Regions from separate parts of the Undibacterium sp. Di26W genome, predicted to be linked through region 2. Evidence: predicted binding sites of a transcription regulator. Region 2 holds the regulator's gene; the other holds the start of a gene.
What was found. Region 2 encodes FliA, which starts transcription of late flagellar genes. Its sites were predicted from a motif close to CTAAAGTTTNNNNNNNNNNNGCCGNTA; they were not measured.
Positions count from the first base shown of each region.

Region 1: the regulator FliA is predicted to act here: its motif matches at 14,376-14,402, upstream of fliD (flagellar filament capping protein FliD).

Region 1 is NZ_JBMPOR010000005.1:16,247-31,794, forward strand. It holds gene ACO0LM_RS07885 (DUF3422 family protein) at 1-617, opposite strand, end outside; gene greB (transcription elongation factor GreB) at 645-1,193, opposite strand; gene ACO0LM_RS07895 (response regulator) at 1,437-2,084, shown strand; gene ACO0LM_RS07900 (GGDEF domain-containing protein) at 2,173-3,822, shown strand; gene ACO0LM_RS07905 (cephalosporin hydroxylase family protein) at 3,898-4,647, opposite strand; gene ACO0LM_RS07910 (NAD-dependent epimerase/dehydratase family protein) at 4,644-5,471, opposite strand; gene ACO0LM_RS07915 (acyltransferase) at 5,468-5,956, opposite strand; gene ACO0LM_RS07920 (methyltransferase domain-containing protein) at 5,990-7,216, opposite strand; gene ACO0LM_RS07925 (dTDP-4-dehydrorhamnose 3,5-epimerase family protein) at 7,213-7,776, opposite strand; gene rfbG (CDP-glucose 4,6-dehydratase) at 7,805-8,932, opposite strand; gene rfbF (glucose-1-phosphate cytidylyltransferase) at 8,936-9,706, opposite strand; gene ACO0LM_RS07940 (tetratricopeptide repeat protein) at 9,703-11,907, opposite strand; gene ACO0LM_RS07945 (flagellin) at 12,349-13,836, shown strand; gene ACO0LM_RS07950 (flagellar protein FlaG) at 13,937-14,320, shown strand; gene fliD (flagellar filament capping protein FliD) at 14,438-15,548, shown strand, end outside.
Region 2 is NZ_JBMPOR010000005.1:284,780-300,327, forward strand. It holds gene flgK (flagellar hook-associated protein FlgK) at 1-1,320, opposite strand, end outside; gene flgJ (flagellar assembly peptidoglycan hydrolase FlgJ) at 1,487-2,395, opposite strand; gene ACO0LM_RS09155 (flagellar basal body P-ring protein FlgI) at 2,405-3,475, opposite strand; gene ACO0LM_RS09160 (flagellar basal body L-ring protein FlgH) at 3,571-4,245, opposite strand; gene flgG (flagellar basal-body rod protein FlgG) at 4,278-5,060, opposite strand; gene flgF (flagellar basal-body rod protein FlgF) at 5,124-5,864, opposite strand; gene flgE (flagellar hook protein FlgE) at 5,938-7,278, opposite strand; gene ACO0LM_RS09180 (flagellar hook assembly protein FlgD) at 7,341-8,009, opposite strand; gene flgC (flagellar basal body rod protein FlgC) at 8,032-8,436, opposite strand; gene flgB (flagellar basal body rod protein FlgB) at 8,502-8,906, opposite strand; gene flgA (flagellar basal body P-ring formation chaperone FlgA) at 9,084-9,815, shown strand; gene flgM (flagellar biosynthesis anti-sigma factor FlgM) at 9,957-10,265, shown strand; gene ACO0LM_RS09205 (flagella synthesis protein FlgN) at 10,268-10,759, shown strand; gene motD (flagellar motor protein MotD) at 10,904-11,740, opposite strand; gene ACO0LM_RS09215 (flagellar motor protein) at 11,774-12,514, opposite strand; gene ACO0LM_RS09220 (RNA polymerase sigma factor FliA) at 12,496-13,227, opposite strand; gene ACO0LM_RS09225 (MinD/ParA family ATP-binding protein) at 13,232-14,074, opposite strand; gene flhF (flagellar biosynthesis protein FlhF) at 14,067-15,401, opposite strand; gene flhA (flagellar biosynthesis protein FlhA) at 15,398-15,548, opposite strand, start outside.

The DNA.
Region 1 (15,548 bases), 270 kb from region 2:
TGATCAAGAAAGCCCTTGTCCCTGACCACAAAGCGGCTGAAACCGTCGGCCTGTATCAGGAAATCGGTCCAGATCTCGCCACGCTGCAGCACTTCGCTGCCGACCAGGACGCCTCCTTCAAAAATCTGCCTGGATGGCAAGGCAGGCTGGCTGTCGTCCTGGAATGGCAGCAAGGCCACATGGGCAGCCACCATCACCTTGCCCTGCAATTCAAATAACCATTGTTGCGGCAAATGCTTTAGTGGCACATCAGCAAACATCTGCTCAGGCCCGGATTCAGGGGCATGTTGTTCTGCCGCTGCGAGCGCGTTTGCAACGAAGGTATAGGTGGCAAATTCGGTATGACATTCCCACTGCAGGCGAAAGCGGCCAAAATCATGGAAAAAGTACTTGCCCTGCCCCGCCGGACTGGCAACGCCAAAATGACGGCAAAAATCTTCCAGTATCACCTGCTGGGTCAGCAGGTTGTCACCACCGAGATGGGCATCACTGCGGGCATAAATGGCCAGATGAGTCAGTGTTTCGGGTGCCCGCAAACGTAATGATGGCCGTGAATGCATCTCAGCTGCCAGCGGCACCCTGAGTGGATGATACAGTTTCGTGTAGGCGATGGACATGGTTGGTCAGCAAAGGATGGAAAAGCTTCAGGCCGGATAGTCAACCTCAAGAATCGTCAGCTCATCGACGCCGCCAGGGGTGCGCAAGGTCACCGTATCGCCGACCCTGGCCTTGATCAGGGCGCGTGCCACCGGTGAAATCCAGCTGATCTTGCCTTGCAGGGGATCAAATTCATCCACCCCGACGATGCGGACAGTCACTTCATCGCCATGCTGGTTCTCATAGGTGACGGTCGCGCCAAAAAATACCTGGTCCGAGCCATGGTGCATGCTGGAATCAAATACTTCGGCAATGTCGAGACGCTTGGTCAGAAAACGTATGCGGCGATCAATTTCGCGCAGACGTCGTTTGCCATAGATATAGTCACCATTTTCTGAACGGTCTCCATTTGACGCCGCCCAGTGCACGATATTGACAACTTCGGGCCGGTCAACATCCATCAGATGCAAAAACTCTTCCTTCATGCGCTGGTGCCCTTCCGGCGTCATGTAGTTTTTTACGCCCGCAGGAATAGCCGGTGCGCCGAATTCTTCGTCGTCATCGGAGTCTGACTCTTTGGTAAATGCTTTGCTCATTGCATTATTGTAACGGACTTGATGGATTTAATTTTCTTTATAGCACCAAAATCTGTGCATCCCTTATAAAATAGCTGAGACGCTACATGCCGGACGATTTAAATTTAAAGCAACTATGCCGCCTGCACCACCACGATCTGGTTCAAACTGAGCCATCTACCGGTGCAGCATACGATGGTAAGCCATGCGAAGCTTTCGGTCCGTCGGTAATGACCAGATGCCTGAACAAGAAATGGATTTTGCATGACAGAAAAAGCAGCAATTAATGTACTCATCGTAGACGATCATGCAGTTGTCCGCGAGGGCATTAAAAGCATCATCGCTACCAGCACGGATATTGCCGTCGTTGCCGAAGCGGAAACCGGCCTGGAGGCGATACGGCTATGCCGTCAGCATGAACTGCAAGTGATTCTGCTGGATATTTCCCTGCCTGACAAAAATGGCATCGAAGTGCTGAAACAGATTAAATCAGAAAAACCCGGGGTTGCCGTCCTGATGTTTTCCATCCATAGAGAAGATCAATATGCAGTGCGTGCCCTGAAAGCCGGGGCAGCGGGTTTCTTGAACAAACAATGCAGCGGCAGCCAGATTCTTGAAGCCATACGCCAGATTTCACGCGGTCTGAAATACATCAGCCCGCAACTGGCCCAGGAACTGGCCAACAATCTCAATCAGGAACATGAAGATGCCCTGCACAAGACCCTGTCGGACCGCGAGTTTCAAACCATGACGCTGATCGCCTCTGGTAAATCGGTTAGCGACATAGCAAAAGAATTGTCACTTTCTGTAAAAACCATTAGTGAATACCGTTCGAGAATTCTTTTGAAGATGAAATTGCGGCACAATGCAGAGTTAACGCACTATGCCATCAAGAATCAACTTGTAGACTAGATAGCAATATTGATGTGTGATCCGACCAGAACTTCAACCAGTCTTTTCATTGCAGCACCTTTGTTGGTAACGCCATTGGCAGAGCACCATGTCAAAAATTCCAAATAATTCGCAATTCAAAACCCCGACTGACATCGCGCGCGAAACCTTCCGGCAATTGGCAATACAAAGAATTGCACCTACCCCTGATGCGTATCGCAAGTTATATAACGATATTTCAGGCGTCATTGAACCGTCACCAGAAGTAGTTGCCGAAGTTGCCGCACCGGTGTCGGAAGCTGAAAACCTGTTGAGCAGTTTTGCCACCAGCCTGCAAGCCTCACAAACCGATTTATCGACTTTTGGCCTGCGCTTCAATCGCGCGATTAAATCCGGTAACTGGCCTGATCTGAGCCGGGCACTGACACAACTGACAGAACGCATTACCGCTCCCCCGCCCCCTGCGTCCAGCAGTAGTAACATCAGCCTGGTCGACCCAGCCCCTGTGCCGCAGACGAAAAATATTTCGCTGGTGGATGATGGACCAGTTGAAGACCCGCGTGTGCGTTTGCTCAAGGATTTGCTGCACCGCACACTGGCACTGGCACTGACATCGCTGCTCAAACCCAGCCCGCCCCTGTCTGGCGAATCTGAAAGCCTGGCACAGGCCGTTAAAGTCGCCGGCAACGAAAGTGAACTGAACCATATTGCTGCACGCCTCAAGCAGTTATGCTTTCAAATAGAATTGCAAAGTGGCGACAGCGCCGAACAGCAGGAATTACTGCTGCGTCTGTTTGATTTGTTGTTGACGAATATTCATGATCTGCTCGACAACGACAACTGGCTGCGTGGCCAGATTGAAGTGGTACAGAACCTGATAGCCGGCCCTATAGATCATCGCGCCCTGCAGGAAGCCACCCGCAGCCTGAAAGATGTGATCTATAAACAAGGCGTACTGAAAACCAGCATCGCAGAGTCGAAAACCTCCGTCAAGAACATGATGGCGGCGTTTATCGACAGACTGAATGCCATGGCTGACAGTACCGGTGCCTACCAGCATAAAATGGGAGCGTATTCCCAGCAATTGAGTAGCGCCAAAGATGTCGCCGAAGTCACCGGTCTGATCGCCAGCATTCTCAGCGAAACCAAGGAAGTGCAGTTTGAAACCCTGCGTTCCAGGGATATGATCGTGGCAGCACAAAAAGAAGTCGCCGAAGCAGAAGCACGCATCAAGGAACTGGAAAGCAAACTGGCACAGATGAGTGAACTGGTAAGGGAAGATCAGCTTACCGGCAGTCTGAACCGACGCGGCATGGATGATGTGTTCGAGCGTGAAGCAGACCGTGCAGACCGGCGTAGTACGCCGCTGTGCGTCGCCTTGCTCGACCTCGACAATTTCAAGAAGCTGAATGACACCCATGGCCATGCTGCAGGTGACGAAGCACTGGTACATCTGGTGCGTATCGTCAAGCAAACCCTGCGTTCCATCGATATGGTCGCCCGCTATGGGGGTGAAGAATTTGTCATCATCATGCCGGAAACCGAGCTGGAAGAAGCAGCGCAAGCGATGATACGTGTACAGCGTGAGCTAACCAAGCACTTCTTCACGGCAAACGAACAAAGACTGTTTATCACCTTCAGCGCCGGTGTCGCCTTGCGCAACCCGAAAGAGCCGCAAGATGCCACCATCAAACGGGCGGACAAAGCCATGTACGAAGCCAAGCAGTCAGGCAAAAACCGGGTGATCAAGGCACCCTGATCTGTCAAACGTATGCCATCAATAAAAAAACGCAGGCATCAGGCCTGCGTTTTGTTTAGTAGCGAGTAGTACAAATTATTGTATGCGCTTCAGGAAGCCATCAGGCGCGACAGTAATCTGCAATTTGTTATGCATGCTCTTGTCGATGACAAATTCCGGGTGTGTCTTCAGGTATTCGTGTACCGCAGTCTTGGGGCTGTTGCCTGGCTGCCAGGGGCGGTTATCAAAGACATCTGCCGGTACATCCTCCACGAAGGTATCAAACACCACGCAGTAACTGTCTTTGCTGACCAGGGGTGCATAGGCCTGCAATTCTGCCAATACATGCTCATGCGTGTGGTTTGAATCAAGAAACACCACGATACGCTGCTTGCCGTGCGCGATTGCCTGCACCTGTTGCACGATGTCGGGCGAAACGCTGGACCCTTCCAGCATTTGTATGCGTCTGGCCATGGGGTGCTGCAAAATCGCATCCTTGTTGTGCTGGCGGATATCGATATCTATACCCACCACCAGAGCATCCGCACTACCGCCACAGGCGGCATTCAATTCCAGTAATGAAGCAGAATAAATAATCGACCCACCGTGGGCAATGCCAGTCTCGATGATCAGGTCGGGCTGCACGCTCCAGATGATTTCCTGCATGGCGACCATGTCGATGGGGTTTTGTATGATGGGCCGCCCCAGCCAGGAGAAGTTGTACACATACTGGCGTCGCATGCTTTGTTCCAGCCAGCTGCGCGACTGTTCCTGGAACTCGCTGTCCTGGCCCAGTTGTTCTATGCGTTGGTCGCGTTCAGCTTCGAATTGTTTGATCGGGTTCATGGCATCCTGGCGTAGTAGTTAAAAAGAACCGGCAGTTCAGTATTCAAATCACCCTGCATGGAACCACACAAGGCATTCAGTTTGGTCGTGGATATCTGGGGAAAGCGTAGTTCGGGTGCCTGGTCTTCAAATGCACACGCCACTCCCAGCGCTTGCAGTTGCGCAGCCAGGCTGGCATGAGAAGTATTATAGCCACTGGCCAGATTGTAAATACCTGTTTCACCCGCCGTTGCAATCAGCGGCAGGCAGCGGGCCACATCAGCCACGGCAATATAATCTTTTTCTGAGCTGGCGGCAGAGCGAAACAGCAGTTTTTTACTACCCGCTGCATCGCGCAATATGTCGGATAAAAAATTCTGCTCAGGCATGCCCTGCCCATATACATTCGACAATCGCACTACTCTGACGTTGCGCTGGCTGCTCAGGCATAAACTTTCTCCCATCAATTTGGAGATATTATATAAATCACCCGCTAGTTGCGGGTTCACCGTCAATGCTGCCTGTTCATCCGTCGATGTGGCCCCGGCATACACACGGGTGCTGGACAAATAAGTCAGACTGGCAAACCGGCTATGCTGCAATATGCCGGAAAGCAGATGGACATGCGCATCCACGGTTGCATATGGTCGCTGGCGAAAATCGGCTGTCAGGCCAGCGCAATAAAAGACGTGTCCCAGGTCTTCATCCATCAAGCGCGAATCTGCTTTTTCAGCGACATAGCTGTTCCAGCCCGTGTCTTGCAGGGCCTGATGCAAATGCTGCCCAATGAAACCCCGGCCCCCGATCAGGGTCGCACGTGGGGCCAAACTGATATCCCCTGTCACTGCCGTTCCCCTATCTGTCGCAAGGGAGTACCGACCTGTATCGAGTAAGCAGCGATTTCGCCACGGACGATGGACCCAGCACCGATAACACAGCCCTGGCGCAGGATAGCGCCGTCGAGGATGATGCAATTGGCACCAATCCAGACATCATCCTCAATCACTATGCCACCCTTGCTGGGCAAAAAGCCCTGCTGGTTGATGCGCCTGTTTTTATCTTGATAGGCATGATTGACAGGGGCAAACGTGCAATTGGCGGCGATAGCCACGTCATTCCCGATGTGAATACCATTCCCGGTGTACAGCACACAGCCGGAATTCACCACGCTGCGCTCACCAATGACGACATCGCCAGAACCGCCTGCGGGTTTGATTTTAACGAAGCTGTCTATACTGGCAAATGCAGCAATGACGATGCGCGTCCCCCTGACTGAATCTTCGATATCAGCCAGCCTGGATACACGTGCATCGGGATGTATGTCTATCACGCCTTCACCACTTTCTATGTGATCAAATAATGATTAAATTCTCATCAATTCGGGAACTGCCACGACAAAATGCCCGCCCCACTCTTTGACTGCTGCCAGGTCACGCATGATTTCCGTTTTCAAATTCCAGGGCAGGATCAGGATGTAATCCGGCTTGTCTGCCAACAGATAGGCGGCATTGACAATCGGTATGCGGCTGCCGGGCATGTATTTGCCTTGTTTGTGGGTGTTGATATCGACCACATAGGGCAGCAGGTCCGGACGTACACCTGAGAAATTGAGCAGGGTATTGCCCTTGGCTGCCGCACCATAGGCGGCGACGCGCTGGCCCTTGCGTTTGGCATCCAGCAAAAATTCCAGCAGGCCAAACTTGGCTTCTTCTGCCCTTTCCTGGGCGCGCCTGTAAAAATCCAGGGTCGTCATGCCGGCTTCGTGTTCCACCTGCAGCAATTGGCTGACACTGTCTTTTTCGGGATAATGGCGGATATCGGCTCTTTGGGCCAGCACACGCAAGCTGCCGCCATGGGTTGGCCATTCCTGCACATCAAATATATGCAGGCCATTACGTTCAAACACGGCCTTGACCGCGTGCAGGGACAGGTAAGAATAATGCTCATGGTAGGCAGTATCAAACTGGTTTTGCTGCACCATGTTCAGCAAATGCGGAAATTCAAAGCTGGCCACACCCTGATCGCTGAGGATGTCGGTAAAGCCACGGACAAAATCATTGATATCCGGCACATGTGCCAGTACATTATTTGCTACCGTTAAATCAACCCGGCCCTCAGCCGCAAGCAGCTCACGCGCCAGTTCGGTTCCAAAAAAGCGTTCTATGATGCGTATCCCTTTTTCCCGGGCGGCTGTGGCCGTGCTGGAAGTTGGTTCCACACCAAAACAGGAGATACCTGCTTCCATCACATATTGCAGCAGGTAACCGTCATTCGCTGCCACCTCCATGACCAGGCTTTGCTCGCCGAGCTTGAATTCCTTGCGCATGTCTTCCACAAATCGCTTGGCATGCAGCAGCCAGCTGGATGAGCATGAACTGAAATACGCATATTCGGCATCAAACAGGTTTTCACGACCGGTAAAGTCTATGGTTTGCACCAGCCAGCAGGCATCGCACACCATGAGCTTCATGGGCAGCCAGATTTCTGCGGTGTTCAAGGTATCCGTACGCAAGTAAGCGTTGGATGGCGGGGCAGAACCCAGGTCAAGAAAACTCTGGGTCAATTCATGGCCACAATGCCTGCACTTCATACATTTACTCCTTGAAAATCTGTATCCAGCGATATTCCACGATTGTCCCGGTCTGACATGTCGCTCACCGCCAGGGGCCAGGTGATGGCCAAACGGCTATCCATGGGGTGCACGCCCATTTCACTGGCTGGCATGTAAGGCTGGCTATGACAATACAACATTTCCACCTCATCCGTCATGGTCTGGAAGCCGTGGGCAAAGCCAGCCGGTATCAGGTAAGAGCGCTGATTTTCGGCAGACAGCAAGACGGCGTGCCATTGCAGGAAATGCGGCGAGCCTGCGCGCAAATCCACTGCGACATCCCACACCTCCCCTTTCATGCAACTGACCAGCTTCATCTCGGCAAATGGTGGCAATTGAAGATGCAGGCCCCGTAATGTTCCCTTGCGGGTGGTATAGGTGTGGTTGATTTGTGCTATTGGTGTTGTCCAGCCAAGCTCTTGCATATCGTCGGCACAAAATAGCCTTTGCAGATAACCGCGCTGATCGCCAAGCGGCTTCCTTTGCACTATTTGCAAACCCGCTATCGGTGTCGGCAAGAAATCAAATCGCCCGGACATGCTCATCGACCTTTTGTGATTAAAAGCTTCATACTGGCCGGCCGGGCTGTAATTGCGCAGTAGATTGTGCTGCTTGCAGATAAGCATCCATATCGCGTGCGCACAACACATCCGCTGACATACCGTTTTCAAAATCACGGTACCAGCGCATGCTGTGTTCTACGGCAGCATCCAGTTTCCAGCGTGGGGCTATCCCCAGCGCCTTTCTGAGCTTGCTTGCATCCAGCGCCAATAATCCGGCTTCATGCGGGCCGCTGATTTCGGTAGCGAATGCTATCTGCCCCTTGCCATAGGCAGCATGCGCCAGTTGCACCACTTCCCTGACGCTGGCAGCACCATCCGGGCCTATATTCCATGCCAGGCTGGTCGCCGGATTGCCCCAGGCATGTTGCGCCAGGCATAAATAGGCCGCCAGTGGCTCCAATACATGTTGCCAGGGACGTACTGAATCCGGCCGCCTGATTTGCAGGGTGTCACCATTACGCCAGGCCCGGACGGCGTCCGGCAACAGGCGGTCTTCCGACCAGTCGCCACCGCCAATGACATTGCCAGCCCGTGCGGCCAGTATGCTGGTGCCCTGCGCTTGCAGGAAAGAAGCGCGATAGCTGGCCAATACCAGTTCTGATGCCGCCTTGCTGGCGCTATACGGGTCATGCCCGCCCAATTCTGCGGTTTCGGGATACGGTGCCAATTGCTCGCGGTTGCGGTATACCTTGTCGGTAGTCACAATCAGGGCAACTTTCACGTCCGTGCGACCACGCAATGCTTCAAGCAGGTTGGCGGTGCCGATCACATTGGTTTCAAAAGTCGCCAGTGGTTGTTTATAACTGGCTCTGACCAGTGCCTGGGCCGCCAGATGAAACACAATGTCAGGCTGGGCCGCATCCACCGCCTGTTTGACAATGTCAAACTGACGTATGTCGCCAAAGTGGCTATGTATCTTTTTATCAATCTCCAGCGCATCAAACAGATTCGGGCGCGACTCTGGTGGCAGTGCCAATCCATGCACTATCGCCCCCATGCGTGCCAGCCAGTTGGCAAACCAGGCACCCTTGAAACCGGTATGCCCGGTCAGCAGCACCCGTTTACCGCGCCAAAACCCGGCATCGGGAACGGCATAACTATGTTGAACAATGTTTTGTATGCTTGCCGTCATGGTTTACCACACCCGCCACGGGGCATTTCCTGACTGCCACAAATCTTCCAGCAGATTTTTCTCACGCAGAGTATCCATGGGTTGCCAGAACCCGGAATGCTCAAAGGCCATCAATTCCTGCCGCGCCGCCAGCCCGTTTAAAGGCTCGGATTCCCAACTGATGGGGTCGCCATCGATCAAATCCAGTACTTTGGGAGACAGGACAAAATAGCCACCATTGATCCAACCACCGTCACCGCGCGGTTTTTCGGTAAAACCGGCAACCAGGTCACCTTCACGCTCCAGCGCACCATAGCGCCCCGGGGGCAAGACCGCGGTTACGGTAGCCAGTTTGCCATGCGCCTTGTGAAAGGCGATGGAAGCAGCAATATCCAGATCCGCCACCCCGTCGCCATAGGTAAAGCAAAAAGCCTCTTCATTTTGCAGATAACGGGCAACCCGTTTGAGCCTGCCGCCGGTCATGGTGTCTTCACCGGTATCCACCAGCGTCACCTTCCAGGGTTCGGCATGATGCTCATGCACTTCCATACTATTGTTTTGCATATTGAAAGTGACATCCGACATGTGCAAAAAATAATTGGCAAAATATTCCTTGATCAGGTAACCCTTGTAGCCGCAGCAAATGACGAACTCATTCACGCCGTGGGCCGAATAGGATTTCATGATGTGCCAGAGTATCGGGTGGCCACCAATTTCTATCATGGGTTTGGGCTTGAGATGGGTCTCTTCGGAAATGCGTGTTCCCAAACCGCCGGCCAGGATAACTGCTTTCATTGCTCGGGTCCTTCACAATAGATATTCCACATCTGACGATAGGCTTTTTCTACTGAACGGGCAAATGCCGGTTCATCCATCAGTAGCGATTGTTCCATTTCTGTACGCAAACTGCCACGCAGATGGCGCAAGGTGTCAAGATCATGCCCCAGGATGATTGCTTTCTGGGCGTATTCGTCTTCCGTATTGGCAATCCACTCTTCATGCCCTGCCGCTGTCAGGATACTGGCACCGATACGCCCTACCGATGGCCGGTCCGTCAGGGAGATGAAGGGAATCCCCATATACAGAGATTCCAGCAAAGTCGTCCCGGAATTATGCGGGAAACAATCCAGACCAATATCAATATGCTTGAGCACTTCCCACGAAGGTGTACTGAAGCCGATCAGCAGCCTTGAGCGGTCTATGCCGTAGCGCATGAAGCGCGATGCCATTTCATCCTGCACCTGGGGGTCCTTGAAATCGCCGCTATTGATGATCAGTTGTGAATTTGGCATGGCATCAAGTATGGTTGCCCACACCCGCACCACCCTATGGTTGATACGTGTCGAACGCGACAGGCTGCCAAAGGTAACCACCCCGGTTGATTCAAATGGTGGTGGGCCCAGTTCTGCCCTTCTGGTATCCGGCCTGTATACATAAGCAGGCCCATCCAGGCACCAGACTTTTTCGGCAAACAGATGCGCGCAATTGTCGGTGATGGTCGGTTTGTCGGTCAGGTAATAATCAATAGCACTCAGACCGGTGGTATAGCCATATTCCAGCCAATGCAGGGACACTGGCGCGGGCTTGCGGGCAAATACCGGCAGGCGGTTACCATTGGTATGCCCGGCAACGTCGACCAGGATATCGATACCGTCCGCCCGTATTCTGTCAGCCAGCACATCATCGGTCATGTCACGCGTTGGCACCCAATGGTCGATCTGCTTTTTATAATAGGCAGTGACATCGTCTTCAAATGGGGGATTGGCATAGGCGTAGACCTCCACCTGTTCCTTGTCATGCCCTTCCAGCAGTGGTAACAAGAAATATTTACACACATGATTATAGAAAGCCTGGGTCACATAACCCACCTTCAGGCGCTTGCCAGGGATGCGCGCATTCTCAAACTTCTTCCACTGGGCTTTCAGCGGTGCGGCAAAACGCAAGTCAAATTCATGGTAGGCGTTATAAATCACCTCTGGCGTCAGGTCCGGGTGGTAATTCAGGCAAAACAATAAATTGGTGTAGATCTTGCGATTGAAAGAAGACTGTCCGTCTTCCCTGAATGACAAGGCCTTGATATAGGCTTCGATGGCTGCATCCAGGTGGTTGGCTTCACGCAGGGTGTCACCATAGGCTGCCCAGATTTCAGGAATGTCCTGGGTCAGTGTCAATGCATGCTGGCCGCATTCTATCGATTCCTGTACCTGGCCATTCTGGCGCAAGGCATCAATCAGGTTAGGATAGACCTGCAACAGCTCCGGTTGCAGCTCCAGGGCATGCCGGTATTGCAAAATGGCGAAGCTGTACATGCCATGTTCACGGTAGGCCAGTCCCAGATTATTAAACAGGTAAGGCAGGCTTGGGTCGAGCTGTATGGCCTTGGATATATTTTCTATGGCTTCTTCGGTCCTGCCGATAAAGCGCATGGCATTACCCAGATTGTTCAGGCCCACCACCATGGTCGGCTGTATCGCCAGGGCTTTTTCCAGATAGACGATGGCGTCGGCACAGCGTTCCAGGGAAATCAGGACATTACCCATATTCACCAGGACGTGCGGATTGGTGGGCAACAGCTCCAGCGCCTTGGTCAATACTGTGAGTGCCTCGGGAAATTTAGCCTGCTCGATGCGGGCCACACCCAGGTAATCCCAGACTATGCCGTCACGCGGCAGGTATTTGGACAGCCACAAACTGACCTCTTCCAGTTGCGCATATTGTTTACTGAGCAGGTATTTATTAAAGATACCGAAAGCGATTTTCCTGTTATCCGGAAAATGTGGCATCACGTCGAATGCCAGTTTCAGGTACTGGACGCCTTCGTCGCACTGATTCAGGTCACCGCATATCCTGGCCAGGGCATACAGCGCATCCGGATGACGGGGGAAATGCCTGATGATATTCAGGCAAACCTGTTTGGCCTCGGGCAAAGCACCTGCATCAAAGTGCTTATTCACTTCGCGCATTGCCTTTCGTGCATCAAAACTGGATTTGCTCATGCCTGCGCCCTGATAAGGTGTAATTATTATTAAACAAATAAGCCGCTTAGTTGATCAACTAAGCTGATTTTGCATTTCTGCCCATTTCCCCGCATTTTTGTGTTGCAATAAAGACAGCATTGCCTGCGCACTGCCATTTTAAACAGGAAAATACCAGAAACTACCCAGCTCAGGCTTATTGTATAGCTAATGATTTCGTTTCCATATGTTAAATAAGACCCTAAAACTAAATCAAATTTAGCCCTAAAGTATTTAAAAAAAGCGCCGACAAGCGGAAACATCTTTAAAACTTGAGCGAAAAAAATAACATTTATTTTCAGAAACACGCTAAAACTTTTTTAGTCTCTACCGATACCCTTTACAACGGCGGTCCAATAGTCAGCACGAAAGACCAAAGTTTCAGGCTACTACGCCAATTTGAATAACTTAGGGAGAATTACCATGGCTGTTATTAATACCAATATTGCATCGCTGAATGCACAACGCAACTTGACTACATCGCAATCTGCGCTGAACACTTCCCTGCAACGTCTGTCTTCCGGTCTGCGTATTAATAGCGCGAAAGATGATGCTGCTGGTCTGGCAATTTCCGAACGTCTGTCTTCCCAAATCGGCGGCTTGAACCAAGCTGCACGTAATGCGAACGACGGTATCTCTCTGGCGCAAACCGCTGAGGGCGCGTTACAACAGATCGGTTCCAACTTGCAACGTATTCGTGATCTGGCCGTACAATCTGCCAACGGCTCCAACAGTGTTTCTGATCGTGCCGCTCTGAACAACGAAGCAAGTCAGCTGATTTCTGAAATTAACCGCGTTGCCAGCAGCACCAACTTCAACGGCGTGAACCTGCTCGACGGTAGCTTCTCTGCACAAACTTTCCAAGTTGGCGCCAACGGTACAGCAAACGATCAAATCAGTATCGCTTCCATCACCAGCGCAAAATCTAGCGCCCTGGGTGTTGGTGCATCTTCCAGCTACGCTACGACAGTAGCCGGTGCCGGTGCAGTTACCACGACAGCCCTTGCTGCCGGTGACCTGTCCATCAACGGCTTCCAGGTTGGCGCATCTGCAGCTGACGGCGTATCTTTCTCCAACTCCACAGGCAGCGGTATTTCAAAAGCAGCAGCAATCAATGCGATCAGCGGCAGCACAGGCGTAACCGCAACTGTAGGTTCGACAACCATTGCCGGTACAGCCAGCACATCCGCAACAGCGATTGCCTCCGGCGACATCACTATTAACGGCGTGAATCTGGGTGCCTTGAATGCTTCGACTTCCGGCGCACAACGTGGTGCACAGGTAGCAGCTGCTGTGAATGCGGTCAGCACACAAACAGGCGTTACTGCTACATTCAACACAACAACTGGTGCAGTTGCACTGGCTGCTGCTGATGGCCGTAACATCACCGTTACAGCCAGCACCAACGCTGCTGCTGCTGCTGCCAATACAGGTATTACTGTATCGGCAACTGGCGCAACTGACGTCAGCACTTCGACACTGTCCCTGACTTCTTCCAGCTCTGCCGGTATCACTCTGGCAAACGGTACCGGTACTGGTCTGACAGCTGCCAACCTGACTGGTGGTTTCACTTCTGCTTCGGTCACGGTCGGTGCGGGTGTCTCTTCACTGAATCTGGGTACCGCTGCCGGGGCCACCGCCGCGTTGACGACCATTGATGCGGCGTTGCAATCGATCAATAGCTCCCGCGCTTCTCTGGGTGCGTATCAAAACCGCTTCTCTTCCGCGATTGAAAGCTTGCAGACTAACTCTGAAAACTTGACAGCATCCCGCAGCCGTATCCGTGATGCAGACTTCGCCCAGGAAACAGCGTCGCTGACACGCGGTCAGGTCTTGCAACAAGCTGGTACAGCGATTTTGGCTCAGGCTAACGGTTTGCCAAACGGTGTTCTGGCCCTGTTGCGTGGCTAATAGCAGTAGGCTTATGTAAATTAGGTCTATACTTAAAGCATAAAGCATGTCCCCCTGGTCAACATTTTGACCAGGGGTATTTTTCTTGAAGGAAAAGATCATGGACATCCGATCGATAGGGAACACTTCTCAATCTGGACAACTGATCACGGACAGACCAGCAGGAACTGACGCCAGTGCATCGGTATACAAGTCGGCGGCTGCTTCAACGCAAACCATCGATGCCGTCAAAGCGACATCATCTGCATCGTCACCGCCAAGCATCGATAAAGTGATCAAGGCAGTCGACGATATCAATAAAACTATCCAATCTCTGTCACAGTCTCTAGAATTCAGTGTAGAGGAACATAGTAATAAAGTAGTCGTAAAGGTAATTGACCAGCAAACTAAAGAGGTATTGCGTCAGATTCCTTCCGAAGAAGCCCTTGAAATATCGCGTTCGCTAGATAAACTGCAAGGTCTCTTAATCAAACAGCAAGCTTAATCATTTATTTAGTCAGTCTTACACCTAAATTTTAAATTGGCACGTAAATTCCCCTCTAAAGTCTAGTTTGCCTTAGCCGATAATTTAGTACAGTACGGTCTGACAAGGGGGAACAACGTGGGTATACAATCAACAGGCTTAGGCGCCAATCTGGACGTCAACGGTCTGATTTCAAAGTTAATGACGGTCGAGAGCCAGCCCCTGACCACATTGGCAAAAAAAGAAGCCAGTTTTCAGGCTAAGCTGTCTGCTTATGGCACGCTGAACAGCGCACTCAGTGTTTTTCAGTCGAATGTGACCGGCCTCAGCAATCTGGGCACCTTTCAGTCACTTAGTGCATCTGCCGGCGACAGCACCATCCTGTCAGCCACCACCACCAGTGTTTCCACCCAGGGCAGCTATAACGTCAATGTGACCAAACTGGCACAGGCACAAACCATTTCCAGCGCAGGCCAGGTCAGCTCTACGGCCAGCATAGGCAGTGGCACCAGCACCACCATCAACTTCGAGTTTGGCACGATTACCGGTGGCGCTTTGGCAAATGGTGTGTATACAGGCTCCACCTTCACCCAGGATGCGACACAGTCGATAGGCACAGTCACGATAGATGGTGCCAATAATTCACTACAGGGCATACGCGATGCCATCAATGCCGCGAATGTGGGCGCAACTGCAGCCATTGTTGGCGACGGTAGTGCCACCCCTTTCCATCTGGTTCTCACTTCAGCCAAGACTGGTGCGACATCCAGCCTGAAAATCACAGCCACTGGCGATGCCGCCATACAAAGCCTGGTCAATTATGATCCGGCCGGCACTCAGAACCTGACAGAAACAACAACAGCACAAAACGCCGCACTAACGGTCAACGGCATTGCCATTTCCAGCGCGTCGAATGCAGTAACCGGTGCAATACAGGGCACCACACTGAATCTGAGCAAAGTCGGCACCACCAGTTTGTCACTGAACGCCAATACCAGCGGCATCCAGTCGGCCATCAATGGCTTTGTAAAAGGTTTCAATGATTTCCAGGCAACATTAAAATCTCTGACTGGTTATGATGCCAGTACCCAGAAAGGCGGCATCCTGATCGGTGACTCTACCGCCAGGAACGTGCAAAGCCAGGTCAGGTCGACATTAAGTGCAGCCGTCAATGGTCTGGGCGGGAACATTACCACCCTGTCCAGCATAGGTATCAGCTTTCAAAAAGACGGCACGCTTTCAATTGACT
Region 2 (15,548 bases):
AGCCGCCAGTTTTGCCGGGTCCTTGATGGCGATCGCTATGCTGGACCCGCCAGCCGCTGTCGGCCTGATCAGGAATTCATCACCGGCATTCGGTGCTGCGGCCGCAGGTGGTGGTGCCAGTTGGAAGTTCACCCCATCCATCTTCAATGGCAAGGTAGCCGAAGTCTGTGTTGCACCATCCGACAGGCGGGTAATTTTGTAGTTACCACCGATAAACTGCAAGCGGTAATCACTGGTCGTCAGCGCGCTGGCGTCAGTAATCGATGCATTGATGGCGGCGGTAGAGGTATTCAGGGCACTCGGTGTCGATATGGGTGTGCCTATCGTAAAGAAGTTACCACCCGCTTGCCCGTTCAGGTCCAGCCCCAGCTTTTGCTGATTATTGAAATCCGTCGCCAGGCCTATCGCGATACGACCTATGGAATTGCGGGCAACATCCAGCGTGCTGGCGCGAAAATCAAACAAGCCACCAAGCTTGCCGCCGGCAAAACTGTTTTCTGGCAACAAGACCGACGTACCATTTGACACATACGATACTTCGGAACGGCTAGGATCAGTCAAGGATTGGCTGACCGACAATTGATTGACAATGCTGCCCAATACCAAGGGCTGGCCATTGCCGATAAATACATTGTACTTGGCCCCCTGCGGCACCACACTGACCTTGGTCAGCTTGCTTAAATCAGTAATCAGTTGATCACGCTGATCCAGCAAATCATTCGGGCCACTACCGTTGCCGCTCACGCCCTGCGCTTTTTCAATGACATCGTTCAGGTTCGCCAGCTCGGTTGCATAGCCGTTGATGGAACCAACCACGGATGAAATCTGGCCATTCACATCGGAAGATATCTGGTCCAACCTGCCCTGCAAGCTGTTCATACGTCCCACCAGCGACTCACCTGCCGACAAAGCGGCCTGACGCGCTGCTGCACCAGCAGTACCATTCGGGCTGGATGCCAGGTTCTGGAATGCCTTGAAGAAATCCTGCAATGCGGGGGTCACGCCTGCGGTAGGGTCAGCAACCAGGTTATTGATCGAACTGATTTGCGAATAATAAATATCGGCCTGATTCTTGGACGACTGGGAAGAATTCACCTGTCCAGCCAGGAAAGAATTGTATTGACGCTGTATGTCGGTGACGGAAACGCCCTGCCCGATAAATGAGCCGCCCAGATTCTGGGGTGCATTGGCGGCTTGCAAGACAACCTGGCGGTTATAACCTGGAGTTGATGCATTGGCAATATTATGCCCGGTCGTCGCTATACCCAACTGCGCCGCAGACAAGGCCGTTTGCCCGATGCCAAAAATATTTGAACCCATAATTGAACCTGCTTTTTTGCTAAGTTAGCCGCCTATCGTGGCTGATCTCTGTCTTGGGGAACGAACAATGTGTATGTCAACAGATACCAGCACACCTCGTGCCATCAATCATGTTTTCGGTGCGTTTCGCCAAAACTTTAATCTGATGCACTTTCACAGGGGAAACTTAAGTTGAAAGAGACTGCTTGATGATTTTTGTCAGCTTGTTGGCATACTCAGGATCAGTGGCATATCCTGCTTTTTGCAAGCCGTAAGCAAAACTTGTTGCATCTTTTGCGTTAGCCATAACATTTTCATAACGCGGATTCTTGGTAATCAATTTAGCATAATCCTTGAACGCATCGGCGTAGGAATCATAGGCCTTGAACTTTTCCACCTTGCGCTGGGCTACGCCATTCACATATTCCGTTGTTACCGCATCAACAGTTTTACCCTTCCAGCCCTTGGTGGCTTTCATGCCAAATATGTTATGGCTGGCAGAGCCGTCAGCAGACTTGATCTCGCGACGGCCCCAGCCACTTTCCAGCGCAGCCTGGCCCAGCATGAACTTGGCGGGAATACCGGTTTCCTGGCTGGCCTGTTCTGCATGCGCTGTCAGTTTTTCCTGGAATTCCCGTACATGGTTAGGGCCGGTGAACGCAGTCTTCGGCGCATTGGCTGGCTGCTGCTCAAATTTCAGATTGTCCAGGTAAGAGTTCAAGCCTCGTATGCTGCTGGCACCGCTGGCACTACCTGTATTGCCGGGGTTATCCGACTCCAGCGCCTGGTTCATGGCATTGTTTGATAATTGCCTGACCAGCACATCCGCCAGGCCCACACCTTTTTTGGCCATGGTCTGTGACAATTGCTGATCCAGCATGGAGGTGTACATGCGGCTTTGTTCATTGTCCATGGGGCCATCCTGGCCACCGGCCTGGCGCATGGACTTCAGCATCATATTCATGAACAAGGCTTCAAATTGCTTGGCTGCACCCTTGATGGCATCAGGTGAATTATTTCTTGCCGATTGCTTTAGTTCGTCCAGCGATTTGCTGTCGAAGGCAGTTTTATCAGAGAAATCGGTACGGCCTATCATAACGATTCCTTAGATGATTTCCAGGTCGGCACGCAATGCGCCCGAGGCTTTGATGGCTTGCAGGATGGACAGTAAATCTTGCGGCGTCGCGCCGATTGCGTTCAAGGCCTTCACCACCTCTGATAGCGAGACACCAGCCTTCAGCATCAGCAACTGACCGGGGTCCTTGGTGATGGTGACGGTGGAATTGGCAGTCGCTGCCGTCTGACCTGCGGCCAGTGCATTCGGCTGGCTTACCGCATTATCGGTATTAATGACGACCGACAGGTTGCCATGCGCGACCGCACAGGTTTCCAGAGTCACCGCCTGGTTCATGACGATGGAACCGGTCCTGGCGTTCAGGATGACCTTGGCTGCCAATTGTGCTGGCGTGACATCGATGTTTTCCAGGTTACCCAAAAAGGACACGCGCTGATCAGCACTGGTTGGCGCCTTGACCTGGATCACACGGCCATCCATGGCGGCAGCCGTATCCGGACCAAAGCGGCGATTGATGGCATCCACCACCCGGCTGGCGGTAGAAAAATCGGAGGTATTCAATTCCAGCTGTATGGTCGCCCCCTGGGCTACAGAATTCGGCACGGCTCTTTCCACCGTTGCCCCGCCAGAAATTTTACCCACGCCCAAATGATTGACCTGTGCCTTGCTGCCATTCGCGGCAGCGCCCACACCACCGACCAGCACATTGCCCTGTGCCATGGCATAAATCTGGCTATCTGCACCTTTCAGCGGTGTCATCAGCAAGGTACCGCCACGCAGGCTTTTTGCATTCCCCATCGAAGACACGGTGATATCCAGCGTCTGGCCTGGTTGTGCAAATGCAGGCAAAGATGTCGTGACCATCACCGCTGCCACATTCTTCAATTGCAAACTGGTACCAACCGGGATGGTGACACCCAGTTGCTGCAACATGCTGATGATGCTTTGTACCGTAAACGGTGTTTGCGTAGTCTGGTCACCACTGCCATCCAGGCCCACAACCAGGCCGTATCCCAGCAACTGATTCTGACGCACGCCCTGTATGCCAGCCAGGTCCTTGATGCGTTCGGCATGTGCCTGTGACACCCAACCGCTACCCATGATTCCCAGCACGATGCAGAGCGCCCTGATCCATAGGGAAGATGAGGAAGCGGAGGAAGATGAGAGGGAGTTCATAAACCTGTCCTTGTCTTTCACTATAAAGGAAGGAAACTGAGGAAAAACCGGGTCAGCATGGAATTCAGCTCTGCCCTGTCCACATTCGACGTGGAACGGTATTCAAAACGTGCATCTGCCACCTGGGTGGATGCAACAACGTTACCGGCTGCAATCGTGGTGGGACTGACGACACCGGAAAAGCGAACAAATTCCGCGCCCTTGTCAAACGCCAGCTGTTTCTCGCCACTGACCAGCAAATTACCATTGGGCAGTACATCAATCACCGTCACAGCAATGGTGCCGGTAAAGTTATTGCTGGCGGCTTCAGCCCCTTTTTCATCAAACTTGGTGGACGATGTGGTAGCCAAACCGGCCTGTGCGGTAGTCGTCGCTTTGACACCGAACAGGGTAGGCGCAGCAAAAGCTGCGGCCCCGGATTTGCTGCCGGATGTAGCAGCCGTTTTGCCAGCAGAAGTTTTTTCGCTGATGGCAATCGTCAACACATCGCCTACCATACGCGCTTTGGAATCTTCATACAAAGGACGATAAGTCGCTTGCTGAAAAATTGCCCCGTTGGCTTCGCGCATGGGCTTGGCAGTTTGCGCCGGTAAAGTGGTAGGCTGATGCACGATCGGTGGCGGCGTCACTGCACAGGCAGTCAACAACAGCAGCAGCGGCGGCGGCAACAAGGTCAATAATGTGAAGTTTTTCATGATGCACTCATTCATCTGTCGTCATCAATGGCTTACAGTTGTGACAGGCGTTGCAACATCTGGTCTGATGTGGTGATCGCCTTGCTATTGATTTCATAGGCGCGCTGGGTCTGTATCATATTGACCAGCTCTTCCGCCACATTCACGTTAGAAGTTTCGACAAAAGCCTGCATCAGCAAACCCGCACCATTGGTACCCGGGGTATTGGTGCCAGGGTTACCGGATGCGGCGGTTTCCACATACAGGTTTTCACCCAGGGCCATCAGGCCGGCTGGATTAATAAAGGTCGCCAATTGCAAAGTGCCGACCTGCACCGGAGCCACCGAGCCAGCCTGGGTCACCGACACCGTGCCATCCCGCCCCACCGTAATGGATTGTGCATTGGCCGGTATGGTGATGGCCGGCTGTATCACATAGCCGCTCGATGTCACCAATTGCCCCTGGCTATCAGTCTGGAAGGAACCATCCCTGGTATAGGCCGTGGTACCGTCTGGCATCAATACCTGGAAAAAGCCCTGTCCCTGAATCGCAACGTCCTTGCTATTGCCGGTCTGTTGCAAATTACCTTGGGTAAAAATCTTTTCTGTCGCTACCGGACGCACACCGGTACCCAGTTGCAAGCCGGAAGGCAATTGCGTCTGCTGGGAACTCTGGGCGCCGGGCTGGCGTATATTCTGATATAGCAAATCTTCAAACACTGCACGTGAGCGCTTGAAACCGTTGGTGCTGACGTTGGCCAGATTATTACTCACCACGTCCATCTGCGTTTGTTGCGCATCCAGGCCAGTTTTGGCTATCCATAATGAACGTATCATTGCTCTCCCCTTTTTTCGCCTCAACGGCAAATTCTCACACTTGCCATTTTGCGGCAAAAGGCATCAACTCAAAGTCAAGATCTGACTGGCTTTACTGGCGTTATTCTCGGCATTCTGCAACAGCTTCATTTGCATTTCGAAACTGCGGGCCAGGTTAATCATGCTGACCATGGATTCCACCACATTGACATTGCTGTTTTCCAGCATGCCGCCAGCGACGGTCACAGCCGCATCCGCATCGACGGCCGTACCATCCTTGGTTTTGAATAAACCATCGTCGCCGCGCACCAGATTATCTTCTGGCGGATTGACCAGTTTCAACCGGCCTATGATCTGTACCGCACCGGGCTTGGTGCCCATGGGTATGGTCGATACCGTGCCATCCTTGGCAATTTCGATAGACACTTCTGGTGGTATGGTGATAGGTCCGCCATCCCCCACCAGATTCAAACCACTTTGCGTCTGCAAGATCCCGTTTTCACTGAGCTTCAGGCTGCCGTGGCGGGTATAGGCTTCTGAACCATCTGGCTTTTCCACTGCCAGCCATCCCTTGCCCTGCACTGCCACATCCAGCTCACGCCCGGTAACCTGCATGCTGCCGGTAGAAAAATCCGTACCGACCGTTGAATCCACCACAAAGGCCCGCGTTGGCAAACCATCACCCAGCACAGGCACGGCACGGAAAGAATCCAGCTGCGCCCGAAAGCCGGTGGTGGTCACATTCGCCAGATTATTCGACGTCGTCGCCTGCTGTTCGAGGATGTGCTTGGCACCTGTCATCGCGGTATACACTAACCTGTCCACAACATCCTCCCTGTCTGCTTAATACGGGCCATAAAAAATCGTTTCAGCTTAGTTTCAGCTTAGTTTCAACTTATTAACGCAGGTTGACCAGCGTCTGCAATACCTGATCCTGAGTCTTGATGGTTTGCGCATTGGCCTGATACACGCGCTGGGCGGTAATCATGTTGACCAGCTCACCCGTCAAATCGGTATTCGAATCTTCTGTCGCAGATGAAGTCAGACTACCCAGGCTGCCGGAATTTGGCGCTCCTACCAGGGCAGTGCCTGAAGTTGCGGTTTCTATCCATTGGTTATCACCGGTCGATTGCAAGCCGTTCGGGTTGGTGAAATTGGCCAACACCACCTGGGCCAGCACGGCAGTTTTACCATTGGTGTAACTACCAACGATAGTGCCATCCTTGGACGTATTGAATTTCGACAGTTTGCCGGAAGCATAGCCATCCTGGGTATTCTTGCTGACGCTGAAATCAGAACCAAACTGTGTCGTACCAGTGAAATCGTATTTGATATCCACAGCAGTATTGATTGGCGTTACCGCGCCAGTATTGACCGGCACGACCAGTTGCATGGCTTTTGGGTCAGTGAGAGAAAAAGCTGGCGTTGCAACAGTCAATTTACCCAAATTATCAAAGCCGATACGACCAATAGAGTTGGCAGTTGCACCAGCACCGGCAATCAATACCCCATCCACTGTTGCAAACACATCCCATTCTATGGTGGCAGGTGCAGTAGGTGGCGTGGCCACATTCAGATTATCCACTTTCACAAAGAAAGATTGAACTACGTGCGAGTTACCCAGACTGTCAAATACGGCAATCGAGGTCGAACTATCGTACGTGGTCGGATCAGTTGCACTAAAAACGACTGGCGTAATCACTGGTGGAATGGTAACCGGTGTCTGTGTACCAGGAACAAGCTTACGCGAATCCAGGTTCATGACCGCATTGATAATTGAGGTTTGTGCCGGCGCAATATCAGATGTATTGATATTAATCGGCGCAGCCGCACCGGTAGACAAAACACCCGCTGCATTGGCAACATAACCAGTTAATTGCGCCCCCTGGGCATTCACAATATTGCCAGTTTTGTCCAACTGGAACTGACCGTTACGCGAATACGTGACGGCACCATTGCTGGACATACGAAAAAAACCGCCGCCATTGATCGCAATATCGAGCGGGTTATTCGTCGAAGTGATATTTCCCTGCGTGAACTGCTGCACCACACCGGATACCTTGGTACCAATACCCACAGTGCCGCCGGAAGAACCATTGAGCGAGTTAGCATAGACGTCAGCAAACTGCGTCTGCCCCTGTTTGAAACCGACGGTACTGGCATTGGAAATATTGTTACCAATGACGTCCAATGATTTGGAAGCAGCATTCAGTCCGCTCAAGCCTTGTTGAAAACCCATGATTTTTCTCCGTTACTTTGTATAGTTCATTGACACTGTTTGATTCGGGATCGCTCCGGACATCAATAGATTTGTTTCACATCACTCATGGCGACATCACCCACATTGGCCACATTCAATTTCACCCCCGAAGAACCCGAAGTAATACTCGATACCACACCAAAAGCCAGATTGGTACCCGCCAGCTTCGTGTCACCCGATTTCGCAGTCACGTCAAAAGTGTAGACGCCATTTGCGGCGGTCGTACCGCTATCGGTTTTACCGTCCCAGGTCAGTGTACTCACACCCTGCGGCAAGGCATCCACGCTCATTTTCCTGACGACAGCACCGGCACTGTCGCGTACTTCAACATCAACCTTGGTCGCCGACTGTGGCAAGTCCACCGCGTAGATGCCCTTGCCGTCGGTAACCGTCATCGTATTACCCGGGGCAATCACGCCATGGCCTATCATATTCGCTGCCTGCAGGTTCTGGCTGGCCAGGAAATTGGCATTCATCGCCGTGACCGTTGCATTCAATTTGTCGATACCACTGACTGTAGATAACTGCGCCATCTGGCTGGTCACCTGGGCATTGTCCATGGGGTTCAGCGGATCCTGATTTTTCAACTGGGTGACCAGCAAGGTCATGAAGCGATTTTGCGCATCCTCGGTAGAGTTGGCAGAGGTCTTGCTGGCATTCATCGTCGCCAGCAAAGTTGGATCAACGGTATCAGTCTGTATGGTGGTCATTTTCTATTCCTTTGCACTAAACTTATTGACCCAGAGTCAATGTTTTCAACAACATGGTCTTGGCCGCATTCATGACTTCCACATTATTCTGGTAAGAACGCGACGCTGATATCATATTGACCATTTCTTCCACCACATTCACGTTGGGCGTGGCGACATAGCCCTTTTCATCAGCCAGCGGATGCTTGGGGTCATACATCAGTTTAGGCGGATTACTGTCTTCTACAACCTGATTCACCTTGACGGCGGTGGAAGCCGTACCCGCCATAGGCACGGCACTGAATACCACCTGCTTGGCTTTATATGGCTGGCCGTCCGAACTGGTGACACTATCGGCATTCGCCAGATTGCTTGAAACCACGTTCAGACGCTGCGATTGCGCACTCATGGCTGAACCGGCAACATTAAACACATTAAAGAGTGACATGATGATAATCCTTGTATTCGTGCTTCTTTAGAACTCTGAATTTAGCTCTGCTTTTAGCCTTACGTTTAGCCCTGTATTGCTGCCAGCATATTTTTAATCTGCATATTGATGATGGTCAGGCTGGCCTCATAACGCAAGGCATTGTCGGTGAACTGATTACGTTCCACATCCATATCCACCGTGTTGCCATCCACACTACCCTGTATCGTAGGCCGGTACTGGGCTGCCACACCGGCTACCATGGTCGATGTATCCAGATGCTGGCTTGCCGTTTTATTCAGCGCCGTTGGCGACTGCGACAGGTTCTGATGCAGGGCATTGCTCAGGGCTGCCGAAAAATCAACATCCTTGGCCTTATAATTCGGCGTATCAGCATTCGCAATATTCGATGCCAGCAATTGCTGACGCTGTCCTCTGACGGACAAAGCCGCTTCATGAAAGCGCAAGAAATCATCCAGTCCACCAGCCATCATTTTCTCCTTTACCACCGGTCAGGCATGCCCACGGTTTGCTATACCTTGCATATTATTCGCCACCGGGCAAGTTTGATCAGGCAATCAGAACGAGAAAAACCTGCTTATTCCCCCTTTCAAAAACCTGCAGGAATCCTAAAATGGAATCCGGAACAGATAAACGCAGGAATCAGGATGAAACTCCCACTACCCCCACTACACACAGGCAAACGCTGGTCGGCATGGCTCTTGATGGCGCTGGCGAGCGCGAGCGGGGTGGCACAGGCAGCCAACCCAGCCACGGCGCAAGACCCGGCCCAGCTCAAGCAGGTGGCTCTTGATTTTCTGACATTGCAAACCAGCGGCTTGAACGGCGAAGTGCAAATCACCGTCGCCGACGTCGACAAACGCCTGAATCTACAGGCCTGTGACGCCCTCAACCCGTATTTGCCGCCAGGCAGCAAGCCCTGGGGCAAGGTTACCCTGGCCATCAAATGCGGCGCGCCTGCCACCTGGCTCATCTATTTGCAAGCTAACGTGCAAGTGACGGCAGATTATTATGTGACTGCCAACGCCATTTCACATGGGCAAGTCATTACCATTGCCGACCTGAGCAAATTACGCGGCGACATTTCAAAATTGCCAGCCGGTGTCGTCACCAGCCCCGAACAGGCCGTCGGCAAAAGCATGCAGATGTCACTGGCCTCCGGCAGCATATTGCGGGCCGATGTCTTGAAGAGCCCGGCAGTAGTACAGCAAGGGCAATCGGTACGGGTAATCAGCACTGGCCCTGGCTTTCAGGTGGCTACCGATGGGGTAGCACTGAACAATGCTGCGGATGGACAAGTTGCCAAAGCGAAAACAAGTTCGGGACAGACCATTAGCGGCATTGCCAAAAATGGTGGCATCATAGAAATAGTTTACTAGCAAAAAACCAGCAAAAAGAATGCCATGAAGAAACATTGTTAAGGTGCTGCAATATTTTTTTGAGGTAAGGTTAAAGTTTAAAATTACACAGCCGATAAACTGGATATAGATGTTTGTAATTCCCACACTGAGGGTATCGCTGTGAAAATTGATGACGCACTTAACAAGACCTCAGGGCTTCCCGTAAGCCCGCAGCAGGCACGCACGGAAAAACCGGCAGATAACACGCCGGCACCCGTTGCGAATTCGTCGAAGGTGCAAATTTCGACCCTGTCCACGCAATTGCAGGCTCTGCAAAGCACACAGGCAAGCAATGCTGTATTCGAGACGAAGAAGGTGGAAGAGATCAAACTGGCCATTTCTGAGGGACGCTTCCAAGTGAACTCGGAAAAAGTCGCTGATGGGCTTCTGGAAACAGTCAAAGACTTACTTAACGCAAGAAAACGCTAGCCATGAGCCCAACAAGTTCCGGACATACCGCAATTGAACAATGCCTGAAGGAAGAAGTCGTCACCATGTCTTCCCTGGCTGAATTGCTGAAAAAAGAGCAGTCCGCACTTGTTGATAGCGACGTCAGCTTACTCAACGATTACACCCAAAGCAAAGGGCAACTGGTTGGCAAGATGTCCGAGCTGGAAAAAAAGCGCAATGCGTTTCTGACGCAACTTGGTTACCGGGCAGACCTGGATGGCATGAAGGCGTATTTGCAGCAAGCTGGCCGTGCCGATGATGCAGGCACACACTGGGATCAGTTGCTGCAACTGTCGATGCAGGCAAAAGAAGACAACAAGACCAATGGTCTGTTAATTAATCGTCGCCTGGCACAAAGCCAGGCCATGTTAAGCGTATTGCAACAGGGGAACCAGAGCGCTTCCCCCATGTATGGCCCGAATGGCCAATCCACGATCAAAGGCACATCAGGCAAGGGCTATATCGCCACCTGACACCGCCGACAGATGCGTCCCCATAAAAAAACAGACCCTCGGGTCTGTTTTTGTTTTAGCGTACCAAACATAATGCAGTCTCGCATCAAAATCTCACATCTGAGTCTCACATCAAAGTCCAGCATCACCGTTCGCATCACAATTTTATCGCAGAGGTGTCGTCACAGCAGCCGGCACCGATACAGGCGCTGGTGCAGCCACAGAGGCTGGCGCCGTCGGCGAGATGGGCACATCCACCACCGGCTCAGGTAATACCGCCAGTATGGTCACCGATACCCGGCGGTTCCTGGCCCGGCCTTCGGTCGTGTCATTGTCACTGACCGGCAATTTCGCCCCCTGCCCTACGGCTGTCACCCTGATTTCATCGACACCGTTTTCAGTCAGCAACCTGGCCACCGTACTGGCGCGTACCGCCGATAATTCCCAGTTGGAGGGGAAAATCGGGTTCTTGATGGGTATATTATCGGTATGCCCCTCGACCTGTATGGCATGGGTATCGACCTTGAGGACGCTGGCAATCGCTTTCAAGGCCTGCACCGAATCTATATTCAGACGTGCCTCGCCCGGTGCAAACAACAGGCTGGCATTGATTTCTATGGTGATGCCGCGACTGGTCTGACTGACCCTGACCTTGCCTTCCCGCACCAGCGGTTCCAGCACCGTCAGGATATCCTTGGCCATGGTCGTCATTTGCGCCTTTTCTTTTCGCAAGGCTTCATTTGCGCGGCTGTTTTTTACCAGTGGCAGGGGGTCAAGCTTGACAATGGGTTCATTCGGTCTATCCACGGTCTTGGGATTCACCATGACCTTGCCAAAAGCCCCGGTCAGCGAATTCGACAAGACCCGGTATTTGCCCTCATTCAGAGAAGAAATCGCATACATCACCACAAAGAAAGCAAACAGCAGGGTAATAAAATCGGCGTAAGAAACCAGCCAGCGATCGTGGTTCTCGGGTTCTTCGTGGTATTTTCTTCTGGCCATAGGGTTCTTTAAGGCATCACAGCAGGCAAGCCATCAATTTCTATGATTGGTTAATCGCTCTTCCACCACACGCGGGCTGTCGCCCAGGGCAATACTGTAAAAAATATCAGACAACATTTCCCGTCGCGTGACTTCCCTGTTGATGATCTCTTTGAGCTTGTAACTGACCGGCAAAAACAACAGATTGGCCATGCCCACGCCATAAATCGTTGCCACAAAGGCCACCGCAATGCCACCGCCCAGCTTGGATGGGTCAGTCAGGTTTTCCATCACATGTATCAAGCCCAGCACCGCGCCCAAAATACCGATGGTGGGTGAATAACCGCCCGCCGCTTCCCAGATCTTGGCAGCCTGGCGCTGTTCCATCTCATACAGCGAAATATCGACATCCAGGATATCCTTGAGCCGGATCGGGTCAATGCCATCTATCACCAGGCGCAACCCTTTGCTGATGAAGGGATCGGTTGACGCATTCATATAGCGTTCCAGGCTGAGAAAGCCCTCCCTCCTGGCGACCACACTCCAGACCAGAGCTTCTTCAACATTCTTTTTGCTGTTGTCCGGCGGCTCTGACACCACCCAGCGCAACATGCGTACGCCCCGCATAAAGGCCTTGATGCGGCTTTGCATCAGCACCGCGCCGATGGTACCCACCACTACGATGACAAAAGCAGCAGGCTGCACCAGGGAAGAAAGACGGCCACCTTCCAGCAACTGACCAGAAACGATGCCGACAACTATCAGTAAAAGTCCGACTATGCTAGCCCAGTCCACGCCTTCTCCCTTAAGTACGCCCTGAGCCTGGCTACCGCCTGACTATGCAATTGCGACACCCGTGATTCGGAAACACCCATCACGGCCCCGATTTCCTTCAAGTTCAATTCTTGCTCATAATACAAGCCCATCAGCAATTTTTCACGTTCGGGCAAGCTGTCAATCGCCCCGATCACGGCGTCACGGAAATCATCATTCAACAAATCCTGCAGGGGATCGCCCGACAGATCGGAACAATAATGATCGAGGAAATGCTCTTTGGTGTCGGCGTCATGAAAGTCTTCGTAATACACCAGTTGATGGCCGCCACTATCGGTCAGCATGTCCTGGTATTCCTCCAGCGACAGCTTGAGTGACTTGGCGACCTCGGTTTCCAGAGGTGGCCTGCCCAGCTTTTGCTGCAGGGTATTCATGGCATTTTCTATCTTACGCATGTTCTGGCGTACGCCGCGCGGCAACCAGTCGCTGCTGCGTAACTCATCCAGCATGGCCCCGCGTATGCGCTGCACGGCATAGGTTTCAAACTGGGCACCATGCGTGTCTTCATAGCGGTTAACGGCATCCAGCAAACCTATCATGCCCGCCTGCACAAGATCATCCACCTCCACACTGGGAGGCAGACGCGCCTTCAACTGGTAAGCAAGGCGCTTGACCAGTGGGGCGTGCTCCCGGAGGAGGAAGTTTTTATCTGACTTTCCGCTAGCGGTGTACATGTGATTATATTCCGAGACCGACACCCAGCTCAGGGACTCCCTCTAAACATAATGTCGAACGCGCAGTCGTCGCCAATTGTTCCGCCAGCCGGGAAAAAGCCAGCGAAGCACGCGCTTTTGGAAAAGCATCAATCACGGAGCGTCCCAAATGCGCAGCCTTTCTTACATGTTCATCTTCCGGCACATGGCCGACATAGTGCAAAGGCACAGCCAGATAACGGCTGGCAGCCTGCGCCATATTTGTGTAAATCAATCTCGCCTCATTTTCTGATGCGCCGGATACCAGAATACCGTAACCGCGCCTTCCTACCCTGTTGCTGACCCGCTTGATCAGTCCGTATGCGGCCTTGATCATATGCGGATCGGCAGAAACCTGTATCACCAATTCGCTGTCATCCAGTGATGCCAGCGCAAACGCGTCATTCGCGTTGATGTCGCCATCGACCATCACCAGGTCTGCCTGGTTTGCCACGACATCAAACACTTTGGTCAGTTGCCGTGCACTTTCGGGCGGCAAAGCCGACGACAACGACGCCTGCCTGGTCAGCATCGTCACCGACAAGCCGGCAGCCACCATTTTGATCGCTTCCTTCATTGTACGCTGTTGTCTCGCTACATCCAACAAGGTACGATCATTGCTTGCATTCAGCCAGGCACCCACGCTATTGTCCGAGGCCCGCGCATCGATCATCAATACCTCACTGCCCTGCTTTGCCAGCGATACACCCAGATTAACCAACATGCCACTTTTTTCATCTTCCTTCAAGGCCGACAGGAAAGTGAACACCCTGGGTTTGGGGCTGGCCAGCATACGGCGCAAGCCTTCTGCCTGATCAAAACTAGCCAAGGGACACCTCCCTGGACACAGCAGCACGCGCGCCATTCCCGGCGCCCATGGTGCCAGCCATCAGCAAAGGCAATTCTTCATCCAGCAGGCGGAAGGCGGCTGTCTCACGTTTCAGTTTAAAGGCACGGTCTATCAGGTACAGCTTATTGGCGATATGCAGATCTTCTGGCACCCGCTGGCCGCTGGCAACGTAATACACCATGAGTTTCTGGCGTATCGCAATATCCAGCGCACCACCTATGGTGGCAGCTTCGTCGAGCTTAGTGAAAATGCAACCCGCCAGACCATTGCCCTGGTAAGCGCGTACCACTTCGCTCAGGGTTTCGCCGGTGGAGGTGGCATTCAGGCACAGCAGGCGCTTTACCGGAGTGTCTGTTCCTGACAACATGGCAAGCTGTTCGGTCACCATTTTATCGCGCTGACTGACACCCACAGTATCAATCAATACCGTATGCTTGTTCTTGAGTTCGGACAAGGCGATGCGCAAATCTGCCTCATCCTTGACGGCATGCACCATGACGCCGAGTATCTTGCCGTAAATGCGCAATTGTTCAAAACCGCCAATACGGTAGCCGTCAGTAGTGATCAAGGCCAGTTTGGAAGGCCCATGGCGCATCACGCAGCGCGCCGCCAGCTTGGCCGTGGTCGTGGTTTTGCCGACGCCGGTCGGCCCTACCAGCGCATACACACCGCCTTTTTCCAGCATTTCGTTTTCATTGTCGATGGTGGACAGATTACGCACCAGCGTATTCTTGATCCAGTCCAGGCCATTTTCGACCTTGCCAGCTTCCGGCAATTTTTCCACCAGATAGCGTGACAAGCCTGCACTGAAACCCGTGGCCAGCATTTCACGCAGGATTTCTGCCTTCTGCGGATGCCGCTTCTGGGTCTGGGTCCAGGATATTTCTGCCAGTTGTGACTCCAGCATGCTGCGCATGGAGCGGATTTCCGACATCACATTATTCAATTCACCGGCGCTGACAGCCGCTTCAATATCGGCATCCAGGGCGATCGCCGGTTTCAGCGGTCGACGGATGACGGCCGCTGCTTCAACTTGTGCTTCGGCCTGTGCTTCAGCCTGATAGCGCGGTGCAAAGCGCGGTGTATCGGGTATGCGTGGCAGTGGTAGCGCTGGTGACACCAGTGCTGGCGCTTCATCAGCGGATGAAGGTGCAATGGCACTGATGGCTTCATCCGCCATGGCCAGTATCTCAACCTTGCCGCCGACATTGCGGTTGGACAAAATCACCGCATCAGCGCCCAGGGCATCCCGCAACATGCGCAAAGCTTCGCGAGAAGTATTTGCGGTAAATTTTCTGACGTTCATGATTGCGCTCCAACCAGGCTGGTGACTTTAATTGTTTTTGTTTCAGGTAATTCTGCGTGCGATAAAACTTTCAGTTGCGGCACCGTGCGACGCAAGAAGCGCGACAGCAGGGCCCGCAGCGGTGCTGGCACCAGCAAGACGGGTGTC